DNA from 2 places in the Kribbella sp. NPDC006257 genome. Region 1 is predicted to be linked to the other one. Evidence: riboswitches for the same ligand, from Rfam matches in the RefSeq annotation. Region 1 holds a riboswitch; the other holds the start of a gene.
What was found. A riboswitch is a leader RNA that binds a small molecule or an ion and turns the genes downstream of it on or off. The one in region 1 is predicted to bind cobalamin.
Positions count from the first base shown of each region.

Region 2: another riboswitch for cobalamin. It lies ahead of ABZ004_RS34990 (ribonucleoside-diphosphate reductase subunit alpha); the one in region 1 lies ahead of cobN (cobaltochelatase subunit CobN).

Region 1 is NZ_JBEXSJ010000018.1:66,255-70,666, forward strand. It holds gene cobN (cobaltochelatase subunit CobN) at 1-2,824, opposite strand, end outside; cobalamin riboswitch at 2,858-2,985, opposite strand; gene ABZ004_RS22330 (GNAT family N-acetyltransferase) at 2,987-3,817, opposite strand; gene ABZ004_RS22335 (hypothetical protein) at 3,911-4,111, shown strand; gene ABZ004_RS22340 (hypothetical protein) at 4,123-4,389, shown strand.
Region 2 is NZ_JBEXSJ010000043.1:13,236-17,647, forward strand. It holds gene ABZ004_RS34990 (ribonucleoside-diphosphate reductase subunit alpha) at 1-2,033, opposite strand, end outside; cobalamin riboswitch at 2,222-2,359, opposite strand; gene ABZ004_RS34995 (serine hydrolase domain-containing protein) at 2,497-3,624, shown strand; gene ABZ004_RS35000 (DinB family protein) at 3,773-4,354, opposite strand.

The DNA.
Region 1 (4,412 bases):
CCACCCGCGGCCGGCCGAGCTCAGCCAGCGGGACGACCTCGAAGCCGGTCACCCGGCGAGACGCCTCGTCCCAGACCGGGCGGCAACCGAGCAGCCACAGCACCTCGGCGAGGTCGTCGCCCTGCGTGCGCATCGCCGACGTACCCCACACGGTCAGACCAACCGAGCGCGGCCACTCCCCCGTCTCCGCCTTGTGCCGAGCCAGCAGCGAATCGGCCAGCGCGACACCGACGTCCCAGGCGTTCCGGCTCGGGATCGCCTTCGGGTCGACGGCGTAGAAGTTCCGCCCCGTCGGCAGCACATTCACCAGGCCACGAGTCGGCGAGCCGGACGGGCCGGCCTCGACGAAGCGGCCGGCGAGCGCCCGCAGTACGTTGGTCAGCTCGTCGCCCGTACGCCCCAGCCGCGGCACGACCTCGGTCGCGGCGAAAGTCAAAGAAGCTGAAACCCCAGCGGATGGCCGACCAAGAACCTCCTCGACGACGACCGGGACCTTGGAACCGTCCCAACCGAGTGTCTCCATGCCGAGCACGAGTTTGCGGGCCACCGACTCCAGCAGGTCGACACCGTCGGCACCGCTCACGGCGGGCAGATCGGCCAGCGTGGCAAGGTCGGCCAACTCCGGCACGGCCTTCCCCGGATCGGCAAGCATCGCGGCCTCGTCGACACCGAACGTGTCGCCGAGAGCAGCACGAAGCCCTCGTACGGCGCCTGCCTTGCCGCCCCACATCTGCTGCGCACGCAGTACGGCGAGAACCAGGTTCACCCGAGCCTCACCGACCGGCCCACCGCCGAGGATGTGCAGCCCGTCCCGGATCTGGACGTCCTTGATCTCGCACAGGTACCCGTCGAGGTGCAGGACGAACTCGTCGAACTCCTCGTCCTCCGGCTTCTCCGACGTGTGCAGATCGTGGTGCAACTGGGCCGCCTGGATCAACGTCCAGATCTGCGCGCGCAGCGTCGGCACCTTGTCCGGGTCGAGCGCGGAAACGGTCGCGTATTCGTCGAGCAGGTACTCCAGCTTCGCCATGTCGCCGTACGTCTCGGCGCGCGCCATCGGCGGCACCAGGTGATCCACGATCACCGCGTGCCCACGGCGCTTCGCCTGCGTCCCTTCACCGGGGTCGTTGACGATGAACGGGTAGACGAGCGGCAGGTTGCCCAGGACGGCGTCCGGCGCGCAGTCGGCCGCCATCCCGATCCCCTTGCCAGGAAGCCATTCCAGCGTCCCGTGCTTCCCGAGGTGGACGACCGCGTGGGCGCCGAAGCCACCCTCCTCGACCGGGGCTTCGAGCCATCGGTACGCCGCCAGGTAGTGATGTGACGGCGCCATGTCCGGGTCGTGGTAGATCGCGACCGGGTTCTCACCGAACCCGCGGGGCGGCTGGATCATCAGTACGACGTTGCCGAATCTGAGAGCAGCCAGCGCGATCGCCGGCTCCGGGCCCGACTGGTCGACGTACAGGCTTCCCGGCGCCTCACCCCAGACCTCGATCATTGCCGAGCGCAACGATTCCGGGACGCCACCGAACCACTTCGCATAGGTCGAGAGCGGGATCTTCGCGACCGCGCTCGACAGCTGCTCGTCGGTGAGCCAGTCGACGTCGTGCCCGCCGGCCGCGATCAGCCGGTGGATCAGGCCGTCGGCGCCCTCGGAACCTTGCAGGGCGTCGAGGTTGAGATCGGGCCCGAGGTCGTAGCCGGCGTCCTTCAACTGGCCGAGCAGGACCACCGCGGAAGCAGGGGTGTCGAGGCCGACCGCGTTACCGATCCGGGCGTGCTTGGTCGGGTACGACGAGAGGACGAGCGCGAGCTTCTTGTCCTTCGGCTGCACGTGCCGGAGTTTCGCCTGCGCGGTGGCGATTCCGGCAAGCCGGGCGCAACGTTCGAGATCCGGCGAGTAGCTGGCGATCCCTTCGGCGTCGTACGCCTTGAAGGAGAACGGGATCGTGATCAGCCGGCCGTCGAACTCGGGAATCGCGACCTGGGTCGCGGCGTCCAGCGGGCTGATCGCGGCGTCGCTCTCCAGCCACTGTTCGCGCGTCGAGGTCAGCGCGAGACCTTGGATCAAGGGGATGTCCAGCGACGCGAGCGCGCCTGCATCCCAGGAGTCGTCGCCTCCGGCACTGGCGTTCGCGGCGACGGTCCCGCCGGCCGCGAGCAGGGTGGTGACGAGGACATCGGCCTTGCGGAGGAGGGTGAAGAGCTCGGCGTTCTCGGCGCTCGAAGGATCCAGGCCGCGCAGCGTTCCGCAGTACACGGGGAGAGCCTGTGCGCCGGCCGTCTCGATGGCGTCGGCGAGCGCGTCGACGAAGGCGGTGTTGCCGGAGATCTCGTGCGCGCGGTAGTAGACGATGCCGACGACGGGGCGATCGTCCTCGACGAGGGTGCGGCCCGCGCGGACGCCGTACGTCGCAAGTGCGTGCGGCGGATCGAACTCGTCGCCGGTGAGGAGCAAGGTGTCGCGCAGGAAGCCGGCCAGGTTCGCGAGGTTCTTCGAACCGCCCTCGCGCAGGTAGGCGAGTGCCTCGGTGACGGCACCGGCGGGGACCGTGGACATCGACATCAGTTCGGCGTCCGGAGCGGCCTCGCCGGAGAGCACGACGGTCGGGAGTCCGGCGGAGATGACGGCGTCGAGGCCCTCCTCCCAGGCGCGGCGGCCGCCCAGCAGGCGGACCACTACGACCTCGACGCCGTCAAGCAATGCGGGCAGGTCCGCGAGGTCGACCCGGGCCGGGTTCGCGACCCGCCAGCCAACACCGGCCTGGGATGCGGCCAGCAGATCGGTATCGGCGGTCGAAAGCAGCAACAGGTTCGCGGGCACGCGCGGCCGGTCCTTCCTCGGGGTGTCCACGCCCCAGGTGGCAGGTACGACGGCTGCAGTTCCTGACTCCCACGCGAACGTGGTCACAGTGGCGGGACCGCCCCGGACTCACACCGGGTTCCTGCACGTCCGTCGATGACACCGAGACTCTAGCTGTTCGGTTCAGAGGAAGCGCCCACCGGGGAGATAGGGAGCCGGCGCCGCCATTCCACGGACGGCCAGGTACCCCTCGGTCGCGAGGTCGAGCCGAGCCGCCAGCCCGACGTCGATCGCCCAGGCGTTCTCGGGCGTGATCAAGTCGACAACGGTGTCGCCGGTCGAGGACGCGAGGGCTTCCCAGAGCAACTCCTGCGCAGTACGGGGGTCGGCTGCCGCGAGAAGCGTCGCGCGAGCGCGCTGGTCGACGTACACATAGCCACGCTGTGAGCGGGAGACGACGAGCCGTTGGCTGTTCAGCAGGAAGGCGTGATCCGGGCCGTGGCCGGCGCCGCGCAGGTTCGTGTCCAGGGCGTCCATCCAGTCGAAATCGTTCTCATCCCCCTCGGCCAATTGGCGGATGGCAGGGATCGCGGAGCGGTCGACCGTGCCGGTCATGCGCATCTGCGGAAGCAGGTCGAACCCGGCCAAGCGGTAGCGGCGAGTGGCTCCTGGGTGAGTGGTGGAGTTGAAGATGCCTGGTCGGTCGCCGGCGTGTTCCAGTACTACGTCCAGCAGGCGCCGGCCGATCCCCGTACTACGCGCTTCCGGGAGTACGCCGTACGTCGCCAAATACCAGAGCTCACCACGATTCTGGGACAAGGCGAATCCGGTGATCCCCTCGTCGACCGACACCCAGCAGCCAGCCGGATCTGTCGTCAGGAAATGCCTCGCCCAGGAGATCCAGGCCGCAATGATCGCCGGCGGACGTCCTGGCTGCCCTGGTTCGAGAAAGACCCGCTCGGCAACGCGTTCGAGGCCAGCCAGATCCTCTTCCTGCAACCGCCTGAGCTCCATCTGCCGACGGTAGCGGGCTCACGGTCAATTGGCCCGCAATCGTGATGACCGACTGGACCAACTAACGCGCCCACCGCGCCGTACCGTCGAAGCATGATCACTTTGGACGGTCTCGTCGTTCCTGACACGACCGCCTCGTCGGCGGCTCTGGAGGTGGCTTCCGCTTACCACTCCCCCGCGCTGATGAGTCACTCGCACCGGGTCTACCTGTGGGCGGCGGCGCTCGGTACGCAGTACGGCATCCCGTACGACGCTGAGCAGGTTTTCGTGGCCGCGAACGCTTGGGCGAGGTGATCGTCCGCCACATGTGGCCCGATGTCGACGTCTCCGCCGACCCCGAGGGCCACCTCCTGTCCCGAGCGGCAGCCCTCGACATCGTCGGCAAGAACCTCGAGGACCTCAACCCATCCTTCCGCGCTGAGGTCCTCCAACAGCACCCCCGACTCGACCTCCCCACCGAATTCCTCACCTGCTTCAAGTCCCAAGCCAGCCGCAAACCAACATCCTCCGCAGCCCGAGCCATCCAGTCCGGCCTCGGCACCCGCATCACGAGCAATCCCCTCGATATCTGACCGGCGAACACAGGGCAGGGGTA
Region 2 (4,412 bases), on a different contig from region 1:
GACTTCACGAACAGGTTGCGGTAGATCGGCTCGATCGACTGGCTCACGCCGCAGATGTTGGAGATCGTCGCGGTCGGGGCGATCGCCAGCACGTTCGAGTTGCGCATGCCTTCGCGGAGCACCTTCCCCCGGAGTACGTCCCAATCGAGTTGCTTGCCGGTGTCAACGGTCAGGTCGCCGTTCCGCGCCTGCCGGAGCAGCTCGAGCGAGTCGATCGGCAGGATGCCCTGGCTCCACAGCGAGCCCTCGTACGTCTGGTAGGTGCCGCGCTCGGCGGCGAGATCCGTCGACGCCTCGATCGCGTGGTAGCTGATCTGCTCCATCGAGCTGTCGGCGAACGCGACGGCGGCCTCGGAGCTGTAGGGGATGCGCAGCGCGAAGAGCGCGTCGGCGAAGCCCATCAGGCCGAGGCCGACCGGGCGATGCCGCTGGTTCGCGCGCTCCGACTCGGGCGTCGTGTAGAAGTTCACGTCGATCACGTTGTCGAGCATCCGAACCGCTGTCTTCACGGTGTCGCGGAGGAGCTCTGCATCTAGGCCGGTCTTGGTCAGGTGTGGGACCAGGTTGACCGAACCGAGGTTGCAGACCGCGGTCTCGTCGACGGTGGTGTTCAGCGTGATCTCGGTACACAGGTTCGACGAGTGGACCACGCCGTCGTGCTGCTGCGGCGAGCGCAGGTTGCACGCGTCCTTGAAGGTGATCCACGGGTGACCGGTCTCGAACAGCACGGTCAGCATCCGGCGCCACAGATCGACGGCCTTGACCCGGCGGAACACCCGGATCTCACCGCGATCGGCAGCCTGCTCATAGTTCTCGTACGCCGTGGCGAAGGCTGCGCCGTACAGGTCATGCAGATCAGGCACCTCGTCGGGCGAGAACAGCGTCCAGTCGCCGCCGGCCTCGACTCGCTGCAGGAACAGGTCCGGCACCCAGTTGGCCGTGTTCATGTCGTGCGTACGACGGCGCTCGTCACCGGTGTTCTTGCGAAGGTCGAGGAACTCCTCGATGTCGATGTGCCAGGTCTCGAGGTACGCACAGACCGCGCCCTTGCGCTTGCCGCCCTGGTTGACCGCGACGGCCGTGTCGTTCGCGATCTTCAGGAACGGTACGACGCCTTGCGACTCGCCGTTGGTGCCGCGGATCTTGGCGCCGATCCCGCGGACCGGCGTCCAGTCGTTGCCGAGACCACCGGAGTACTTGGCGAGCAGCGCGTTGTTCCGGATGCCGGTGAAGATGCCGGACAGGTCATCTTCGACGGTGGTCAGGAAGCAGGAGGAGAGCTGCGGACGCGTCGTACCGGAGTTGAACAGGGTCGGCGTACTCGACATGAACCGGAAGGAGCTGAGCAGCTCGTAGAACTCGATCGCCCGGTCCTCACGGTTCTCTTCTTTGAGAGAGATTCCCATGGCGACGCGGAGGAAGAAGGCCTGCGGCAGCTCGAAGCGGGTCTTGTCGATGTGCAGCAGGTAGCGGTCGTAAAGGGTCTGCAAGCCGAGGAACGCGAAGTCGAGGTCGCGCTCGGGCTTGATCGCCGCGGCCAGCTTGGCCAGGTCGAAAGTGGCCAGCTCTGGGTCGAGCAGGCCTGCCTCGATACCGGTCCGGATGTACAGCGGGAAGTAGTCGACGTACGCCGTGGCCATGTCGGCCTGGCTCGCCTGGCGCGGCTCACCGTGCACCCGGCCGAGCGTCTCGCGGCGGATCTGGTCGAGCAGCAGCCGGGACGCCGCGAAGCTGTACTGCGGTTCGTTCTCCACATAGCCGCGGGCCGCCATCACCAGGGCGAGCTCGACCTCGTGCTGGGCGATGCCGTCGTAGCAGGAGCCCAGGGTTTCGTTGAGGATCAGCTCGGCGTCGACGGCGTCGAGGCCTGCCGCAGCCTCGGCGACGATGACGCGGAGTCGCTCGACGTCAAGTGGAGCGGTGCTGCCGTCGGCCGCGCGGACCGTGATGACCGGCTTCGTGCTCAGCTCTTCGGCGGTGCTGCTGCCGTCACGCCGTACGACGGTCAGTTGGGTCGGTGTTTGGTTCGCCACGCCTGGCTGGGTCGTGGTTTGGGAAAGGATTGTCACAAGCGCTCTCTCCACGCGAGTCTTTGACGACCGGGACCCTGTGGCGTGCGCGCATGACGGGACAGCACAGATCCGCACGAGGTCGTGGCGACCTCGTGTCGTCTGCTGTCACGCCCTGCGGCCCGCCCTCGAGGCCTCGGACAGCGTGTACCGGCGGCACACGCACCGGCGACAGGTATTCGGGCTCACGGGACACGTTCCCCGCTTACCGCTGCGGGGCAGCCCCGGATTTCCACAGGATTCCCCTGGTGCCAGTAGTAGGACCTTAGCTCGCCAACCCCTACATCTAGTGGCAGGACGCGCCGTGTGTCGCACATCTTGTGGAGGTGGTTGTGTCGTCGGGCCATGTCAAGATTGCTGCGACGGCTCCGACCCACTGCTGAGAGTCGCCAGCGTGGCGGCGGTCACGCCCTGGGAAGGAACTGGTATGAGCGATCTGCAGGAGCAGGTTCAAGGGGTCATCGACGGCCTGGTCGAGTCGGGTGCCGAGAACGGAATCCAGGCCGCGGTCTACCACCGCGGCACCCCAATCGTCGACGCAGTCGCCGGCACGGCAGGTCCGTCCGTCGACGCGTCTGAAGCGTCCGCTGAGCGGCCGGTGACCTCGGACACGCTGTTTTACGCCGCCTCTGCGGTCAAAGGTGTTGCGGCGACGGTCATACACGTGCTGGTCGAGGAGGGTGTGTTCGGCTACGACACGTTGGTGGCGGACCTGTGGCCCGAGTTCGGTGCTCGTGGCAAGGAGACGACGACGGTCTGGCATGTTCTGACCCACTCGGCGGGGGTGCCGGCGGTGCCGGCCGATCTGACGGTGGATCAGCTGTGTGACTGGGACGGGATGTGCTCGATGATCGCCGCCCTCGAGCCGTGGTGGACGCCGGGGGAGCGGGTCGGCTACCACGCGGTCACCTTCGGGTTCCTCGTTGGCGAGATCATCCGGCGGGCGACCGGGAATCCGATCTCGCAGGTGCTCGCCGAGGGGATCGGTGCGCGGCTGGGAGTCGCCGACGAACTGTTCTTCGGCGTACCGGCGGACGCGCTGGATCGGGTGGCGTACTTCGAGGACGATCCCGAGGGAACGGCGGCGTTTGCTTCGCTGCCGCCGGAATTCCCGTTGTTCAAGGCTGCTCCGATGCAGTTGTTCCCCAATGCTGCTTACGCCAACAATCCGGGGTTGATCAGCTCCAACGTCCCGGCCGGCGGGATCGTGACGGCGCGAGCGATGGCCAAGATGTACGCCGCGCTGCTCGGTGAGGTCGACGGGGTGCGGTTGGTGAGCGCGGAGCGGTTGCGGGAGATCTCGAGTATCGCTACTTCCGGCGATGACGAGATGACCGGCGGACCAGCGCAGTACGGACTCGGTTACACCGTCGGACAGCTCGGCGGCCGGCCGGTTGCGAAGACCGTCTTCGGTCATGTCGGGGTCGGCGGTGGGGCCGCCTACGCGGATACGGCGAGTGGGATCTCGGTCGCGGTCACCAAGAACCGGTTCAACCCGATCGAGCTGAACGCGTTCGACGCCGTCTGGGACCTGGCCACCAGAGCCCTCTCCTGAGCGGTGGTTTGGAGATACGGACCCTGGCGACCAGGCGTCTGCCGTGCCGGGCCGACCCGCGCGCCTCAGGCGGGTCGGCTCGGCTTGTCACCCCGTGGTTGGTCCGGCGCCTGACCAGTGGCGTCCGGGCCGGGGTGGACTGTGGGTGTCAGGCGGCGAGGGCGTGGAGGTCTTGGAGCGTCATGATCTCGGAGCCGTGGTGGATGAGCTCCCGGTTGAGACGGAGGACAACGTGGCCGAAGGGTTCGGCGGCGTCGAGCTCGGTTGCCTGGCTGAGGCCGACCGTCATTGCCTGCTCCTCGTCGAGCTCAGCGATCGAGTCCTGCCAGGCGTCGACCCAATGCGCGAGCCAGGCCACCGCGTCCTGCGCGTTGCCGTGCAGGGTGATGTCGGCCCGCCCCTGTTTGCTGGCGCCGAAGGTCCACTCCCAGCGCTCGAAGAAGGTCTCGGTCAGATGGGCGATCAGCCAGGCGATGGTCCGCGGCCCGCGATGATCCGGTTCGTCCGGCCACTGCGCGACCCATTCGCCGGACCCGAGCGATCTGAACCGCCCGGCGTACTGCCGTCGCACGACGGTCAGCGCCTCGCTGCTCGGGCGCCAGAAGTACTGCTCGTCGGTCAGCGCGGCGAGTCGCCCGGACAACACCATCCAGCTGAAGCCGAGCTGCCCACGCACCATCGCCATCGCAGACGGCCGCTGCAGGATGTCCCAGTCGAACGGCTCCGGCATCACAGTTCCTCACACTCCCCGTTTTGATCTCGCCTCGAACGTATGTTCGAATTGAACC